Regions from separate parts of the Pantoea sp. Ae19-2 genome, predicted to be linked through region 2. Evidence: predicted binding sites of a transcription regulator. Region 2 holds the regulator's gene; each other region holds the start of a gene.
What was found. Region 2 encodes LexA, which represses DNA repair genes until DNA is damaged. Its sites were predicted from a motif close to TNCTGTATGTACATACAGNA; they were not measured.
Positions count from the first base shown of each region.

Region 1: AAIE03_RS20940 (YebG family protein) is a predicted target of LexA. The motif match lies at 1,462-1,481, and genes of this name have one in related genera.
Region 3: dinG (ATP-dependent DNA helicase DinG) is a predicted target of LexA. The motif match lies at 1,465-1,484, and genes of this name have one in related genera.
Region 4: umuD (translesion error-prone DNA polymerase V autoproteolytic subunit) is a predicted target of LexA. The motif match lies at 2,390-2,409, and genes of this name have one in related genera.

Region 1 is NZ_JBCHWE010000002.1:58,192-62,404, forward strand. It holds gene AAIE03_RS20930 (non-canonical purine NTP pyrophosphatase) at 9-569, shown strand; gene AAIE03_RS20935 (SIR2 family protein) at 566-1,360, shown strand; gene AAIE03_RS20940 (YebG family protein) at 1,497-1,823, shown strand; gene AAIE03_RS20945 (cupin domain-containing protein) at 2,157-2,495, opposite strand; gene AAIE03_RS20950 (methyl-accepting chemotaxis protein) at 2,655-4,213, shown strand, end outside.
Region 2 is NZ_JBCHWE010000001.1:3,638,382-3,642,594, reverse strand. It holds gene plsB (glycerol-3-phosphate 1-O-acyltransferase PlsB) at 1-1,302, opposite strand, end outside; gene AAIE03_RS16750 (diacylglycerol kinase) at 1,431-1,799, shown strand; gene lexA (transcriptional repressor LexA) at 1,906-2,520, shown strand; gene dinF (MATE family efflux transporter DinF) at 2,631-3,953, shown strand; gene AAIE03_RS16735 (CsbD family protein) at 4,125-4,213, shown strand, end outside.
Region 3 is NZ_JBCHWE010000001.1:2,480,134-2,484,346, forward strand. It holds gene dinG (ATP-dependent DNA helicase DinG) at 1-1,439, opposite strand, end outside; gene AAIE03_RS11475 (GNAT family N-acetyltransferase) at 1,641-2,171, opposite strand; gene AAIE03_RS11480 (helix-turn-helix domain-containing protein) at 2,168-2,731, opposite strand; gene AAIE03_RS11485 (MerR family transcriptional regulator) at 2,881-3,615, shown strand; gene AAIE03_RS11490 (YohO family small membrane protein) at 3,700-3,807, shown strand; gene AAIE03_RS11495 (ABC transporter permease) at 3,788-4,213, opposite strand, start outside.
Region 4 is NZ_JBCHWE010000001.1:1,911,232-1,915,444, forward strand. It holds gene hchA (glyoxalase III HchA) at 1-536, opposite strand, end outside; gene umuC (translesion error-prone DNA polymerase V subunit UmuC) at 685-1,947, opposite strand; gene umuD (translesion error-prone DNA polymerase V autoproteolytic subunit) at 1,950-2,369, opposite strand; gene AAIE03_RS08795 (helix-turn-helix transcriptional regulator) at 3,260-3,538, shown strand; gene AAIE03_RS08800 (LysR family transcriptional regulator) at 3,683-4,213, opposite strand, start outside.

The sequences.
Region 1 (4,213 bases), on a different contig from region 2:
GAAGAAGTATGAAAATCAGATTCCTTTCGGCTAATGAGCAAAAACTGGCGGAGGTGCGTGAAATCCTGGAGCCAGTGGGCGTCGAAGTCTTGCCGATCGCTCGTCGTATTGAAGAAATTCAAACAGAGAATGAGCTGGATTTGGTGCGGGACAAACTCACAAAAGCCTTCTCAATTATTGGGCGTCCTCTCTTCGTTGAGCATACCGGACTTTATCTCGATGGGCTGAATGGCCTGCCTGCGGGGCTGACGCGCATATTCTGGAACCGGCTGGATGCCGATCGTTTTGCCTCCCTCGTTAATGGCCTCGATAGCCAGGGTGTCACGGCCAAAACCGTACTGGGCTATTGTGACGGGCGCAAAATGTATCAGTTTTACGGCGAATTACGTGGCACTATTGCCTCAAAACCGGCGGGCCCGCGTGGTTTTCAGTGGGACTGCGTGTTTATTCCTGAAGGCTACGATCAAACCTTCGCTGAGATGGGCGACAAGAAAAATGAAATCTCAAACCGTCGCATTGCACTGGACCGCTTCGCGTCCTTCTTAAAAACAGCACGAGGCGTGGCATGAAACCTGAACTGAAGCGGGCTTATGACTCCGGTAAGCTGATACTCTTTGCCGGTGCAGGCCTGTCCCGCAATCTTGGCCTGCCAGAATGGCATGAGCTCATTGCCCATCTGGCCAACGAGCTGGGGTACGATCCCAAAATTTTTAATACCTATGGTACGCACCTTTCCCTGGCCGAATACTATAAGCAAAAAAAAGGATCGCTAGGGCCGTTGAGAAGCTGGATGGATCGCGAATGGCATCGGCCGGATATTGATGTTCGTAGCTCTGAAATTCACACCATGATCACGCAGGGCAACTTTTCGCGTATCTATACCACCAATTATGACCGCTGGCTGGAAGCGGCACATGAGGCGCACGGTGTGCCTTACTCAAAAGTCGCGAATGCGGCCGATCTGGTGTCATTAACTGAAGACAAGCGCCACATCATTAAACTGCACGGCGACTTTGATGATGATACCTCCATCGTTTTAGATGAAAGCAGTTACTTTGAGCGCCTCTATTTTGATTCGCCGCTGGATATCAAACTGACCCATGATGTCATGGGGAATTCGGTGTTGTTCGTGGGCTACAGCATCAGTGACTTTAATATTCGTCTGCTGTTTTATCGCCTGACCAAAATGTGGGGGCGCACGGGCCTGGCCACTGCGCGCCCCAAGTCGTACCTTTTCACTAACCGCAATAACCCGGTGGCAAAAGAAGTGCTGGGTCAGTGGGGCATTGAAATGATCGTCTCTGAAGAAGACGATCCTCGAAAAGCCCTGGCCGATTTTATGCAAGCGCTTCTGGCGTGATGCGCGGGGCGGGGCTGACCACGTCGTTGTAAAATCTGAACCGCATTTCAGGTTTATCGGGCGTGGTGATTCTTCTCTGGAAAATGCGGATTACTGTGGTATGCTGTATAAATACACAGTACCTGAGGGCAAAACTATGGCTGTTGAGACAAAATTTGTAGTGGTCAGAAAAGGTGAAGAGAAGATGACATTTGCCAACAAAAAAGAGGCTGATGCCTACGACAAAATGCTGGATATGGCGGAAGCGTTCACCGACTGGTTGCTGACTCATCAGGCGGAGATGGATGAATCTCAGGCTGAAACACTCGGCCTGTTGCTGGCAGAACAAAAAGACGCCGTGCAGCACATTCTTCGCACCAGTAAATTGCCTCAGTCAACCTCAGGCGGTAGCGCCCCTGAAGCGACGGATGCTGATCATGCGCCGCAAAGTGACAAGAAAGTCCGCGCCGTCAAAGCCGCCTGACTGGGTTATGCCGGAAGCCTGCTTCCGGCATAACCACTCTCGTTTCCTGTCTTTTATCCGTCAATGACCGACTCAGCGTGGGTCTTTTGATCCTTCTCAGCGAATCAAATGCGTCACGGCAAAAGCATAGTGATGAAGGTATCTGGCCATGCACGTCATGCAAAGTACATAACCATGAAACCAGCCTGATTTGTTTAGCATGAATGGGTTCCCGGTTCAGTTATGCCTGGTTAGAAGAGGGCACAGACTGCCATTTAATCCCCGTCTATGTATTGTTTCATATCAATACTATTCAGATCAGTAACGGATTCCTGCGTATTATTATGGCCATGTTCAGGTCAGATCGGTCCGATCGCCTCGGGTCGTCGGATGGGAAATAACTAAAAAAGTGACACTGTCATTTCCGTCGTTACGTGCCTGATGTTTCGCACCCGGTGAGATCTCAATGCCTTGCTGCGCCTGAAGGAGATGCACGATGCCCTCAATTTCCATCGTCAGCTCTCCCTCTAAAACAAAAAAGAACTGGCGAGACTGAACGTGAAAGTGTCGGGTTTCAGCAGTCGCAGGCGGCATATGTTCATGAATAATGCTTAAATCCTGGCGTTTCAGCAGATGCCAACCATCACAGTTATTTCCCCAAACATAATGTTCTGCGTTGTCTTTCGAAATCATAAATCCTCTTTTTGCCCGCAACGGATAATGTGAGCCGATTCTGGCTTTGACTCATCTTATTAAAGTTAAATTCTGGCGCGCCGATAGTTATTCCAGGGACATGAAAGAGTGTATCTGACAGGGTGGTCAATTTAGCCGGTGTATTCCAGGGGAATCAATATGACCACTCAACCCATTAAAAAAACCATGAGTACCCGCACGCAGATGCTTCTTGCGGGCGGCCTGACGATTACGCTTGGGTTTACCGTGACGATTGGTGTTCTGAGCTGGCAGTCGGCAAAAGAACAAAAAACGCTGGCCGAACATTATCTGCAGCAGATCGCTCAAAGTCGCGGGCTGCAAATTCAACAAGAGCTGAGTTATGCCCTTAATATGGCGCACAGCTTAGGCCAAAGTCTGATTGCTCTGCCCAAAGCGGGCATTAACGATCGTAAAGTCGCTGACAGAATCATGGAATATTCACTCAGAGCCAATCCTGATTATCTCTCGATGTCTGTGATTTTTGAACCCAACGCGTTTGATGGTCGTGATGCTGAATTTGCAGGTCAGAGCGGACAGCCGCCACAGGGCCGTTATGCCTGGTTTGTTGACCGCGATCAGGCCGGTAATTACGCCATGCATCCGTTACTGTCCTTTTTAACGCCGGGTCAGGGTGATTATTATCTGGTTCCCCAGCAGACAAGAAAAGATACGCTGATTGAGCCCTACAGTTATGCCTACAATGGTATACCAACGTTATTGACCTCTGTAGCCTCACCCATTATCGATCAGGGTAAACTTTACGGCGTGGTGACTTCCGATATCTCCCTTGCCTCACTACAAAAGAAAGTTAACCAGATAAAACCCTGGCAGGACACCGGTTATGCCCTGTTGCTCTCTAACACAGGCAAAGTCGTTTCCTCGCCAGATAAAGATGAGGCGGGCAAAGCGTGGAAGGGGGAAAAAGACAATTTCACCCAGCAAATTGTGGAACATGACGACCCGGTGCTGGGCGAAAAAGCCATGTATACCTGGTATCCGGTCACGGTAGGCAATAGCGATAAGCCCTGGTACGTTGGAATTGTCGCACCGGTCAGCCAGGTGATGGCTGCGGCGAATCGCCAACTCTACTGGGCTATCGGACTGATGCTGGTAAGCATCCTGTTGGTCGGCGCGGTACTGGGGCTCTTGTTCAATCGCAAAGTCATGCGTCCGCTCGGCGGCGAGCCTGCAGAGGCAGCCAAAATAGCGCTGGCGGTTGCGGAAGGTAAGCTCAGTAACCGCTTTCACGTTGCACCGGGCGACAACAGCAGCCTGTTTTATGCGCTGCATACCATGCAAAGCCAGCTGCAATCTATTGTGGGCCAAATCAAAGATGCCAGCGCGTCGGTGCGAGAAGGGGCTAGCGAGATTGCCAGTGGTAACCTCGATCTGGCATCGCGTACCGAACAGCAGGCGGCTGCGCTGGAGGAGACTGCAGCCAGCATGGAGCAAATCAGCGCAACGGTTCGCCTGAATGCCGATAATGCTCAACAGGCCACGAATCTGACCGAAAATGCCACCTCAATCGCCAGCCGGGGCGAAGCGCTGGTTGGGCAGGTGGTGCAGACCATGTCACAGATTGATGACAGCTCGAAGAAAATTGGTGACATTACTACGATGATCAACAGCATCGCCTTCCAGACGAATATTCTGGCCCTTAACGCTGCGGTTGAGGCGGCGCGCGCTGGCGAGCAGGG
Region 2 (4,213 bases):
CACTTCCATGACGTGTTCATAGCCGATGTAAATAGGCACTAACGTGATAGGGCGCGTACCGCCGCGCAACATGGCCTGCAGCGTCATGGATAACGTCCCGGTTTTAGGATCCAGCAGTCGGCCAGTACGTGAACGGCCGCCTTCAACGAAGTACTCGACGGAATAGCCGCGGGTAAAAAGCTCGCCCAGATATTCGCGGAAAACGGTGGAGTAGAGCTTGTTGCCCTTAAAGGTACGGCGAATAAAGAAGGCACCCAGACGGCGGAAAATCGGCCCGGCAGGCCAGAAATTCAGGTTAATACCGGCGGCGATGTGCGGCGGTACCAGCCCCTGGTGATACAGCACGTAAGACAGCAGCAGGTAATCCATGTGGCTGCGGTGGCAGGGCACATAAACGATCTCGTGTCCGTCCTGCGCCAACTGACGCACGCGCTCACCGCCGTTCACATTGATACCCTGATAGAGGCGGCTCCAGAGCCAGCCCATTACCCGGTCCGTCACGCGAATGGCTTCATAGGAGAAGTTGGCGGCAATCTCTTCCATCATCTCGATGGCGTTCTGCTGCGCTTTCTCATGGGAAATCTTTTTACTGCGTGCTTCGTCTTCTACCGCTTTTTCAATCGCCTTCGATTGCAGCAGGCGGTTGAACAAATCCTGGCGCGCGGGAAGGCGCGGGCCAACAGCCGCCAGACGCTGACGGGCAAAGTGGATACGGGCAACCCGGGCCAGTTTCTGGGCGATGGATTTATCCGTGCCGTGCTCAGTCGCCATACGACGCAGAGAGACGGTCGGTGAGAAGCGCACAAAACTGTCACGTCCATGCCAGAGCACGGCAAAGAATTTTTGTACGCCGTTAAGCAAGCGCAAATGCGGTGGATTGTCTTCACCCTGCACTTCCCGGCCAGGTGCACGACCAAACATAACTGAAACCGGTAACATCTGAATATCAAGCTCAGGATTACTGCGGTGCAGATCAAGATATTCGTGGAAGATTTTTACCGACTCGACGCTGGGCACGAAATAGGGGAACACGCGCGGACCGTCGTGAATAAAGACATGGCGCGGCAACAGGGCCCCGTCAATCTCCAGTGGTGAGAGCGGATCGGGCAGATCGTGCCGGATGCACTGCGCACGCAAAGTGAGGAGATCGGCCTTTGAATCATAAGGCAGGACATACATAATAGGCCGGGTAGGATCCAGCCCATGTTCGGATACGGGATCGGCCGGAATGGCCTTACTCTTTACCAGAAACGAAAGGGGTAAATTCAGTAATTTATAAAAAAGTATACGCCAACCTGACATAGACAATATGAAGCCTCTTGTTAGCAAAGCGGCGCAAGCTTATCAGAAAGCGCAGCAAAAATCTGTGACAGCGACAATTGTGCGCTGCCCAATATTGACGTCAATCCTTTGAAAAGAGTTCCTTTATTATGACAAATAATGCCACCGGCCTTAACCGTATTGTGAAAGCGGCCGGCTATTCATGGCAAGGTCTGCGTGCTGCCTGGCAGCACGAAGCCGCTTTTCGTCAGGAAGCGGTTGCCGCAGTGGTGGCGATTATCCTGGCCTGCTGGCTGGATGTCGATACTGTTTCGCGCATCCTGATGATTGGTTCTGTCGTGCTGGTGATTATTGTCGAAGTCCTGAACAGCGCGATAGAAGCCGTGGTAGACCGCACAGGCCAAGAGCGTCATCCGCTTGCCGGGCGGGCAAAAGACATGGGATCCGCTGCCGTTTTTATCGCAATATTACTGGCCCTTTTTGTCTGGGGAACGCTGCTTTGGTCGCATTTGCGATAAGCGTTCCATCTCGGCTCAAATAACTGATTTTGACCTGAGTTTTGGTTTCCATTTCACCAATACCTGTATATACTCACAGCGACTGTATAAACAACCAGGGGGCGGGATGAAAGCATTAACCAGCAGGCAGCAACAGGTCTACGACTTGATTCGCGACCACATTAATCAAACAGGCATGCCGCCAACGCGTGCAGAAATTGCTGCACAACTCGGTTTTCGTTCGCCCAATGCGGCCGAAGAACACCTGAAAGCACTGGCGCGTAAAGGCGTGATTGAAATTGTCTCTGGTGCGTCCCGCGGTATCCGTTTGTTAATGGAAGAAGAGCCATCAGAGGGCCTGCCGCTGATCGGTCGTGTTGCCGCCGGTGAGCCATTACTGGCCCAGGAACACATTGAAACGCATTACAAAGTGGATCCCGACATGTTCAAGCCTTCAGCGGATTTCCTGCTGCGCGTAAGCGGTATGTCAATGAAAGACATCGGCATCATGGATGGCGATCTGCTGGCCGTACACAAAACGCAGGACGTGCGCAATGGTCAGGTTGTGGTGGCGCGCATCGATGACGAAGTCACGGTAAAACGCTGGAAAAAGCAGGGTTCTGTGGTGCATCTCTTACCTGAAAACAATGATTTCGAGCCTATCGTTGTTGACACCCGTGCCCAGTCACTGACCGTTGAAGGTCTGGCCGTGGGCATTGTGCGTAACGGTGAGTGGCTGTAAAACCGGTTAAGATTGTCGGCTTTCGTCAATCTTACTATTCCCCTGCTTGTCCTTACTTTTCCGCTGTGGGTTGACCTGAAACCCCGGCGGTTCATCGCACGGATTCACGAATGCGCTTTCTGACGGCTACCGATAAAAAACTGTGGCGGTTAGCGCTGCCCATGATCCTGTCAAATATTACGGTTCCTTTGCTCGGCTTGGTCGATACGGCCGTTATTGGCCATCTCGACAGTCCGATCTATCTGGGCGGCGTCGCCGTAGGCACGACCGTCACCAGCTTTGTCTTCATGTTGCTGCTTTTTCTACGCATGAGCACTACGGGCTTAACGGCACAGGCATTCGGTGCGGGCGATAAGACCGCGCTGGCGCGTGCGCTGACACAGCCACTGATCATCGCCCTGGTGGTCGGCATCCTGTTTATCTTCCTCCGCTATCCCGTCACCGCATTGGCGACCCGCTTTGTCGGTGGGGATCCGTCGGTGCTGGAACAGGCTGCCCTGTTTATTCATATTCGCTGGCTCAGCGCGCCCGCAACGCTGGCTAACCTGGTAATCCTGGGCTGGCTGCTGGGCGTTCAGTATGCCCGGGCACCCGTCATCCTGCTGGTGGTGGGGAATGTCATCAATATCCTGTTAGATCTTTGGTTGGTTCTGGGCCTGCACTGGGGCGTGGCCGGTGCTGCCACCGCCACCGCGCTGGCAGAATACGCGACGTTGCTGGTCGGTATGGCAATGGTGTGGCGCGTATTAAGGCTCCGTGGTATCAGGTTTGATATGCTCGCCCGCAGCTGGCGTGGCGATATTCACCGCCTTCTTCGCCTTAACCGCGATATCTTACTGCGCTCATTGCTCTTGCAGCTCTGCTTTGCCTCGCTGACCGTACTGGGTGCCCGTATTGGCCCGGATGTGGTAGCGGTAAATGCTATCCTTCTGATGTTTATCACTTTTACCGCTTATGCCCTGGACGGCTTTGCCTATGCCGTCGAGGCCTTTGCTGGCGAAGCACACGGGGCAAAAGACGGTAGCCGACTGCAGCAGGTATGGTTGTCTGCCTGTCGCCAGGCCCTGTTAGTGGCGCTGTTTTTCTCGCTGGCCTATGCTTTTTTTGGCTATCAGATCGTGACTTTGCTGACTTCTATTCGTGCACTGCAAGAGGCGGCCGATAGTTTTCTGATTTGGCAGATGGTGTTACCGCTGATCGGCGTCTGGTGCTATCTACTGGATGGCATGTTTATTGGCGCAACGCGGGGCAGAGAAATGCGTAACAGCATGGCAGTGGCTGCGCTGGGTTACTTCCTGACGCTCACGACACTGCCTTGGCTGGGCAACCATGGTTTGTGGCTGGCTATCGCCGTTTTCCTGGCCCTGCGCGGCTTATCCTTGTGGCTGGTCTGGCGTAAGCACTGGCGTAATGGCACCTGGTTCAATGCCTGACCGCTCAGCCGGAATTATGACGCAGGATACATAATATTTTCATTTTTTCCGGCAATCCTGAGATTACCTACTACAATTAACTTTGAATGGCGCTGATGACCAGCGCTTTATATCGTGATTTTGCTTAACTGCAAGATAATGCGAAACCGAAGGATAACGTGGAGGTCTGCAATGAATAAAGACGAAGCGAGTGGTAACTGGAAACAGTTCAAAGGAAAAATGAAAGAGAAATGGGGCAAGCTGACCGATGATGACATGCA
Region 3 (4,213 bases), 1.2 Mb from region 2:
TCATTCAACCCCGACATTTCCTGCAGGCGGCTAAAGCTGTTCAATGAGCGCAAGGTCGCGGAGGTCACGACAACGTGAGGAATCTTGCGCCACAGCATTTTTTCCAGCTGATCGCAGACGCGAATTCCCGCGCAGTGGAAGAACAGGTGTGCCTGACCGTCGCGCAGTTCACGGGTTATCCATTTTGAAACGGGCGCACCAGAGGCTTTTTCCATCGCAGCCAGTCGCCACAGCTTGCTGACTGATTCAAACCAGCCAAAGTGGCGGTTGAGCTGCAATAAATTGCGGTGCAGACGCACGAGATCGACGCTTCCGGTTTGTTCACTCAAGGCGTTAATCAACCCTTCGCTGAGCCCACGTAGCCCGTCGCTCAGCTTGAACAGCCGGGCGCACAGCGCCAGCAGCTCGTCGGGTAAGGTGCCCAACACGAAACGAAACTCGCCGGGCTGATTGTGCGGCGGAAGCAATGGACTTAATGCCTCACTTATGGTGGCAAGGCGTTCGCGCAGTTCATCACAGTGGGCTTTAAGACGTTCGGGATTAGCCAGCGGCGGGGGTGATTTGGGCCGCATCTGGCTCATAATCGCCTCCACCAGCTTCACAAACAGATCGAGCTGCAGGCTGGTCCAGCCGGGCGTGATATCGGCGCTCATCTCCAGGGCATCACGCGCCACTTCAGGCAGGTGATGCCCTTCATCCAGCACCAGCATCAGATTTTTGGCCGGGGGCAGCACCGATTCGTTTTCCATGGCCGCCATCACCAGCGCGTGGTTGGCCACCACCACATCGACCTGCTCGATTTCCCGCCGGGCAACGAAAAACGGACATTCGCGATACCAGCGGCAATGCACGCCAAGGCAACTGGCTTTGTCAGTAGACAGACGCTGCCACAGGCTGTCGCTGACGTTCTCCTCGCTGTGATCGCGCAGGCCGTCCCACTGGTAGCGATCCAGTGACTTTTGCAGCCGTCCGCACTGAATCTGCTCTTCTTTGGTGCTGCTGACCGCTTCGTCATCCAGGTAGAACAGCAAATCGGCCTGCTGATTATCGTCTGCGACCAGCGCGGCCAGATTGCGCGGACACACATAGCGCCCGCGGCCAAAGGCCGCAGTAAAGGTGAGATCCGGAATGATTTTTTTAAGCAACGGCAAATCTTTGCTGAAGATCTGATCCTGCAAGGCGACGTTGGCCGTGCTGATCACCAGCCGCTTCTCTTCCGCGCGGCTGACGGCGATGCCCGGAATAAGATACGAAAGGGTTTTACCCACGCCAGTCGGCGCTTCGACAGCCAGGTGGCGCCCGTCATCACCCGACAGACATTTCGCGACTTCCGCGATCATCTGCCGCTGGGCAGGACGGGGAATAAAGTCTGGCACCTGTTGCTGCAGCGCTTTATACCACTGTGCGATCTGGCTTTTTAATGCTGCTGTCAGGGCCATGTTAAGATTACCACTTTACTCGATGGCCTGTATTTTTACACAGTATCGCAGTGACGTCAGCTTTCGGGTCTGTTTTTTCGTGCTGGCTTCAGAAAAGGCCTGCTCGTGCTTTAGGGTCAACAGCAGGCCACAGCCGCCGTGGCGCGTTGTTGCGTGTTGCGTGTTGCGCAGGGATAAGGCGGCGGCCCGAAGGCCTGTACTTCAGCCGCCGTGCGAATCCAGCACCTTAAACATCACTGTGGTCGCGTCCAGTTTTCCCTCAATAGACTGCGCATAGGCGGGAATCTCACCCGCAACCTGCCAGTGCAGCGCGCGATAAAGATCGCTGGCCACGTCCCCGGATCGGGTGTCCAGCACCAGCAGGCGTTTTCCCTTCTGATGCGCCCGCTGTTCTGCCTGCTGCATTAACCTGCGCGCTATCCCCTGCCGCCGCGCCTGCGGATGCACGAGCAGCTTACTGACTTCGGCCCGATGGCTTCCATTGGGCATGGCGCTGTCATTGAGCATCACGGTGCCCACCACCCGGCCATGCTGGCGGGCAACCAGCAGTTCACTCTGGCCTTTTTCCAGCGCGGCAAGCTGATTTTGCCAAAAAAGGGTCATCACGCTGATGTTTTCAGGATCGATAAAACCGATGCTGGCACCCTCGGCCACACAGGCCTGTAAGACCTGGGCCAGTTCGGGTAAAACCTGCTGTGCCTCAGCGGCGCTGAGTTGTTGATACGTCATCATGATTTGCAGACCACCAGTAAGTAGCGGGCACCTTCAGTGAGATGTGCCTGAAAAGCGGACGCGCCGCTAAGATGAAAACGCAGGCTGTCACCGGGTGCTAAGGTCCAGCTCTGCGCGCCCATGGTTATCGTCAGCTGTCCCTGTTGCATCCAGATATGTTGTTCCATGCCCTGTAGCGGTGGCGCGTCGTATTCGACGCGCGCGCCGGGCCGCAGTGTGCCTTCGATCAGCTCACAGCGGAAATTATGGGCGGGCGGTGAGACATTGCGGCGGCTAAATCCACTGGCTTCGTCGTTCCAGATCGGCTGGCGCTCGCGAGGGATCAGGAGATCGCTTTCCGCTTCCACTTCACTCAGCAGGCGCGACATGGTCAGACTGTAAGCCACACACAAACGATTAAGCAGGGCAGCCGTTGGGCTGGTTTCAGCACGCTCAATACGCGATAATGTGGGCCGGCTAATGCCGGTGGCGGTTGAGAGTTCATCAAGTGACCAACCCTGCTTCATCCGTAATTCTGCAAGGCGGGCTGCTAAGCGTTGCTCCGTATTATCAAAAGACATGTTTCATCTCACTTATGAAAAATAAATCTCATAATTGAGATAGAACAACAATTAAGCGCAGCCGTCAAGTTGTACATCTAAAAATTGGTTGTACAACTTAACAGGCTTCGTTATGGTGTTTTAACTCAGGTCAGTTTAAAGAGGTAAATATGACCTTATACAGTATCGGCGATGTCGCCGAACGCTGTGGCATAAATCCGGTTACCTTACGCGCCTGGCAACGACGTTATGGATTATTGAAACCACAACGTACCGAAGGCGGTCATCGACAGTTCGATGAAGAAGATGTTCAGCGTATCCAGGAAATCATGCGCTGGATTGAAAGTGGAGTACCAGTAGGCAAGGTCAAAGCACTACTGGAAGGTGGAGATGTTGATTCCAACGATGGCTGGACCGCCATGCAGGACGAACTCATCAGCATACTGCGCCATGTAAGACCGGCTAAGCTACGCAACAAGATCGCTTTAATTGGTCGCGAACATGCGGTTGATGCCTTGATCGATCACGTTTTTATGCCCATAAGGCAGAAACTCAGCCTGGATCAGAATACAGCACGGACAATGTGCAGCCTGCTGGATGGCATCCTGATCGACTACGTGGCTTTTTGTCTGGCAAGCAGTCGCAAAAAAGCCGGTAAAGAAGCGCTGATTATTGGCTGGGGCATTGAAGATCGCACGCGCATCTGGCTGGAAGGATGGCGACTGTCGCAGCACGGCTGGCGCATCGACGTCCTTGCCGAACCGCTTGATGTTCCCCGGCCCGAGTTATTTCCGGGGCTAAATATGTTTGTTTTTACCGGTAAAAGACTGACGCGCCGTCAGCAGGAACAGCTGGCACACTGGCAAGAACAGGGATTCTCTGTACGTTTGCACGACGCACACTGAAATAAAAACGCACGCTCGGCACTATGACTGCTGCCTTGCGCGCGCTATTATCCCCGCCTTGACGTAAACACCCTCAGGTTAGTTATGAACTGGAAAAAAACATTTTTTGCCACGCTGTTTGCCATTATGGCTATCGGCGGCACCAGTGGACTTATGCTGGTTGGCTATTCACTTATCGTTCATTCACGCTAAGACGGCGCTGCAGCCGTTCAAACAGGCGATCGCTGACGATCGCTAACAGCCCGACCAGCAACGCGCCTTGTATGACATAGGCGGTATTAAAGCCGCTCAGGCCGATGATGATGGGCGATCCCAGGCTCTTTGCCCCGACGGTAGAGGCGATGGCCGCCGTGCCGATATTGATGATGACGGAGTTACGTATCCCGGCAATGATCACCGGTGCCGCCAGCGCAAGCTCAACCTGCCACAAACGCTGCCAGCCACTCATGCCGACACCCACGGCGATCTCACGACTGCTGGCCGGGACGCTGTCCAGCCCCGCCAGTGTGCCCTGTAAAATTGGCAGCAGCCCATAAAGCAGCAATGCCACCACGGCAGGCCACGCGCCGAATCCCATGACAGGCACGGCTATCGCCAG
Region 4 (4,213 bases), 1.7 Mb from region 2:
TGACGATCGTTTGCCAGCGTCCAGCGAATCGCCTCTGCGACCGCCTCACTTTCTGGCAGCCCAATCAACGCACCGTGCCCCCCCGGAATAAACACACCGGCATAGTCTGAATGAGGCGTAAGTGATGCCACCACGTCGCTTAGCGTTAAAGGTGAACGGAACAGCGCCAGGCAATGGTTGTAAAATCCGACCACCACCTCATCCTGTTGGGGCATTGCCCAGTGTTCAAACTTCACCATCTGTCCGGACAGCGTGGCCACGTCAAACTGAAAGCCGGCCTGATACAGGTGGTACAGCGGCAGCAGGGTTTCAATGGGATGATTCCCGGTTGAAAACAGCGTGTCGTTATCCAGCGGCAGATAGCGCTCGTCAGCGCAGATGACCAGAATTTTTTTGTGCCCTGAGTACGGTTGCGCGTATTCAGCATCGCTCAGATCGGATTTAGGGCTGGTGAACTGGTCAAGAGAATAGGCTGACGGGAAAAACGCGTTATGTTCAGCCTGATCGGCCACTGGAGATTTACTGAGTTCTGACATGACAATGCTCTCCTTAAGGGCGAATGAATACCTGTTTCATCCTAGACCAGAAAGCCTGGTTTACGCAGAGCGGCAGCACAAAACGGACCCTTTATGAGAGCATTCCGTCTTATGACCGCGCCTGAAACCGATGTCACGACGGCCGCCGTCACTTCACCACGGGCAAATCGCTCAGGCGGGTGGTGTAAGCCGGCGACAGCATCTCGCGCTTCATGGCCCAGCGTTTTTCCGTCCCCTGCCCGGCAAACCACATCTTTCCTTTGCCCTCTTTGTGAATCAAATCGATCACCTGCATCAGATCGTTACGGCCGGGGTTAACCGATCGTTCGTCGAACAGATCCAGCTGCGTTACGCCATGGTCGAAAAAATCACTCAGGACAATGCCGGCCTTGATATAGCGATGCCCTTCTATCCAGATATAGTCGAGCATCTCGGTCGCCACCCGGATGATGTCGCGCGTATCGTGAGACGGCGTCAGGAGTTGCCCCGTGGCCTGATTACCGTAAAAATTTTCGCCGGGCGCGTGTGGACTGGTGCGCAAAAACACACCGATTTGTCTGCAGTACTGTTTTTCTTTGCGAAGTTTTTCGGCCGCACGTTCGGCGTAGGTGCAGACGGCCTGCCGCACCTGCGTATAGTCTGACAGGCGACTGCTGAAGGAGCGTGAGCACATAATCTGTTGTTTGGTGGGTTCGAGCGCCTCCAGATCCTGACAGGGTTCGCCGCGCAACTCTCTTACGGTGCGCTCCAGCACCACGCTGAAATTTTTACGAATCAGGCTGGTGCTCTGGCAGGCTAAATCATCTGCCGTTTTAATCCCCATTTCCTCAAGTCGCTGGCTGAGCCGTCTGCCAACGCCCCATATATCGGCGACCGGCACAAGTGAAAGCAACTTTTTCTGTCGATCTCTGTTGGACAAATCCAGAACACCGCCTGTCTTACTCCACTTTTTTGCGGCATGGTTAGCCAGCTTTGCCAGCGTCTTGGTGGGGGCAATGCCGACGCACACATTGAGATGAACTTCTTTTTTTATTCGGGTTTTGATCTCGCGGCCGAAGGTGTCGAGCGACATACAGTGACTGACGCCCGTCAGATCCAGAAAGGCTTCGTCAATGGAATAAATCTCTACCGAGGGCGCCATTTCCTCCAGCAGCGTCATCACTCTGGTACTCATATCCGCATAAAGGGCGTAGTTGGAACTAAAAACCTGCACGTTGTGACGGGCAATAATCTCCCGCATTTTGAAAAAGGGCACGGCCATCGTAATGCCCAGGGCTTTTGCCTCCGCATTGCGTGCAATCACACAGCCATCGTTGTTAGATAACACAATAATGGGCTTTCCTTTGAGATCGGGCCGAAACACCGTTTCACAGGAGGCATAAAAGTTGTTCACGTCCACCAGCGCAAACATGATTAATAAACCGACTTGATCACATAGGTCACCACACCAAACACTTCCAGCGCATCCTCCGTGCTAATCGCAATCGGTTTAAACTGCCGGTTCATCGGCATCAGTTGCAGACAGGGCTGAAGCTGAAGACGCTTAACGGTAAATTCCCCCTCGACAGAGGCGACCACGATATCGCCATGCGAGGCTCTTAGCGCGCTGTCCACCACCAGCATATCGCCGTCATTAATGCCTGCGCCGGTCATCGACTCTCCACTTACCCGTACAAAGTAGGTCGAACTGGGGTGCTGAACGATCAGCTTGTTCAAATCAATACGTTGCTCTACGTAGTCCTGAGCCGGCGATGGAAAACCACATGGCACCCGCTCCATAAACAGCGGCAACGCGAGTAACGCACTGACGTTTGCTGGCCTGATAAGCTCCACATTTACCTCCCTTCCAAAATAACTGTATATAATTACAGTAATCGCGATCAACGGGTTTGATCAAGTGAAATGGCAAGGGTTTATATGAAGCGGTTGATGTGGATACAGATTTTTTTGCAGCCGCGCCGGGCAGGTTTTACGCAACTGTTCAGCAATCCTGCATTCAGGTCATTCTTTCACCTGCGGCTTTCTCTGCGCCTTAACCTGTTTTGTTCGTGGCGCGCTTTTTGTCTGACGCCGTGGCTGCGTCATGTTCACGACCCTGAAACGGTTACACGCACGGTATTTCAGTGGGCCGTTCACCTGCATGTTTCCCGTTAATTAACGCGCTTTTCTGTTTGGTCCCGATGAACGGCAGCGTAAACATCGACAGCATTTGTATTCTGGCGCTGACTGATTTAATTTTCTGCCAATAATAAACTGCAAATAATGATTGTCGTTATGCCTTATATTAATACCGACGTATCGCTATTCAGATAGCGATTTGATGAAAGACACAACATGAAAGACACAAGGCGCCGCCTGTTGCGTTAACCTCCGGCCGTTTTTATTCTTCTTCCCGGCCTGATGCCAGGACAGGGTATTTATCCCCGCACGCACAGCACACCGTTCGATAAAGCGGAATCACAGAAACCAGGCCCGTCAGTGATAAGCCGTTTCAGCTGGCCCCCGGCGGGGCGCGCCCGATATCGCGGTGCGGTAAGAGATGCTTTTCCTGACTGCTTCTGATCATGCCTGCGTAGATCAGATCTGATGAAGACATATAAACACCTGATTTAACTGTTAATATAATTATTAAGATAAGTAAAGAATACGTGAAGTGTTCTCACCGCCGCCCAGCGCTATGATGCGCCCTGACCTGACAGCCTTATAAGGGAAAGGAGCACAGCATGGAATTAAAAAACCGTCACGGAAAAAAAGTATCTTTAACAACCGATGAAATTTCATTAACGTGGTTTTTTATGACGGGAATGGAAATGAATAAAATAGCAGACTGGATGGCGCTTCCCGTGCACGCTGCATATTATATTAAGCAACGTGTCATGAAAAAACTTGGCGTGAAAAATAACAGTGAGTTTATCATCTGGTTTCTTAATTACCGGGAAACCAGCGAAAATGAAAAAGCGGCGCAGAGCATTCCTGAACGCAGAGTGGGCATAATAAAATGAATCCCTGTTTTTTACGCCTGTGACGAAGGGGCCAGTGAAAAAACCGCTGGCGGCTCACAGGCCGCCTTGCTCTCTTAATCCGGTTAACGCGGGTTACCTCGACCCGAGTAATGTTATTCACAACAGGCTGTCCGGCTTATCCGGCTATTCGCCTTCGCCTGTTGCCCGCCGCCCTATCCATTCACGGAATATTTCCATCGATGGCGTCATCTTCTTTGAACGGAGCCAGGTTAGCCAGTAGCTGCCGACATCAATCTCTAGCGCAAAAGGACGGGCCAGCGTACCGGCATCCAGTTCACGCTGGAACATGCACGCCGGCACCAGCGCAACGCCGCCCGTATGAAACGCGGCCTCAATCATCAGACGTGACGAGTCAAATACCGGGCCGGTGATCCTGGGCGGTGTGATCCCCGCTGCCGTAAACCAGCTGTCCCACTCATCAGCCCGGTAGGAACGTAACAGATTTTCCCGTAACAGGCAGGCGGGTTGTTGCAGGCGGCGGGCAACGTCGGGGCGACAAAGCACCGTAAGCGGAGCCGTAAACAGCCGTTCATTCTGCGTGGCGGGCCAGGCGCCAGAGCCAAACCGAATCGCATAGTCCACGCCCTCGCCCGCCAGGTTGACCACGTTATTGTTGGTGCGTACGTTCAGTTCCAGCGCCGGATGCTGCTGACG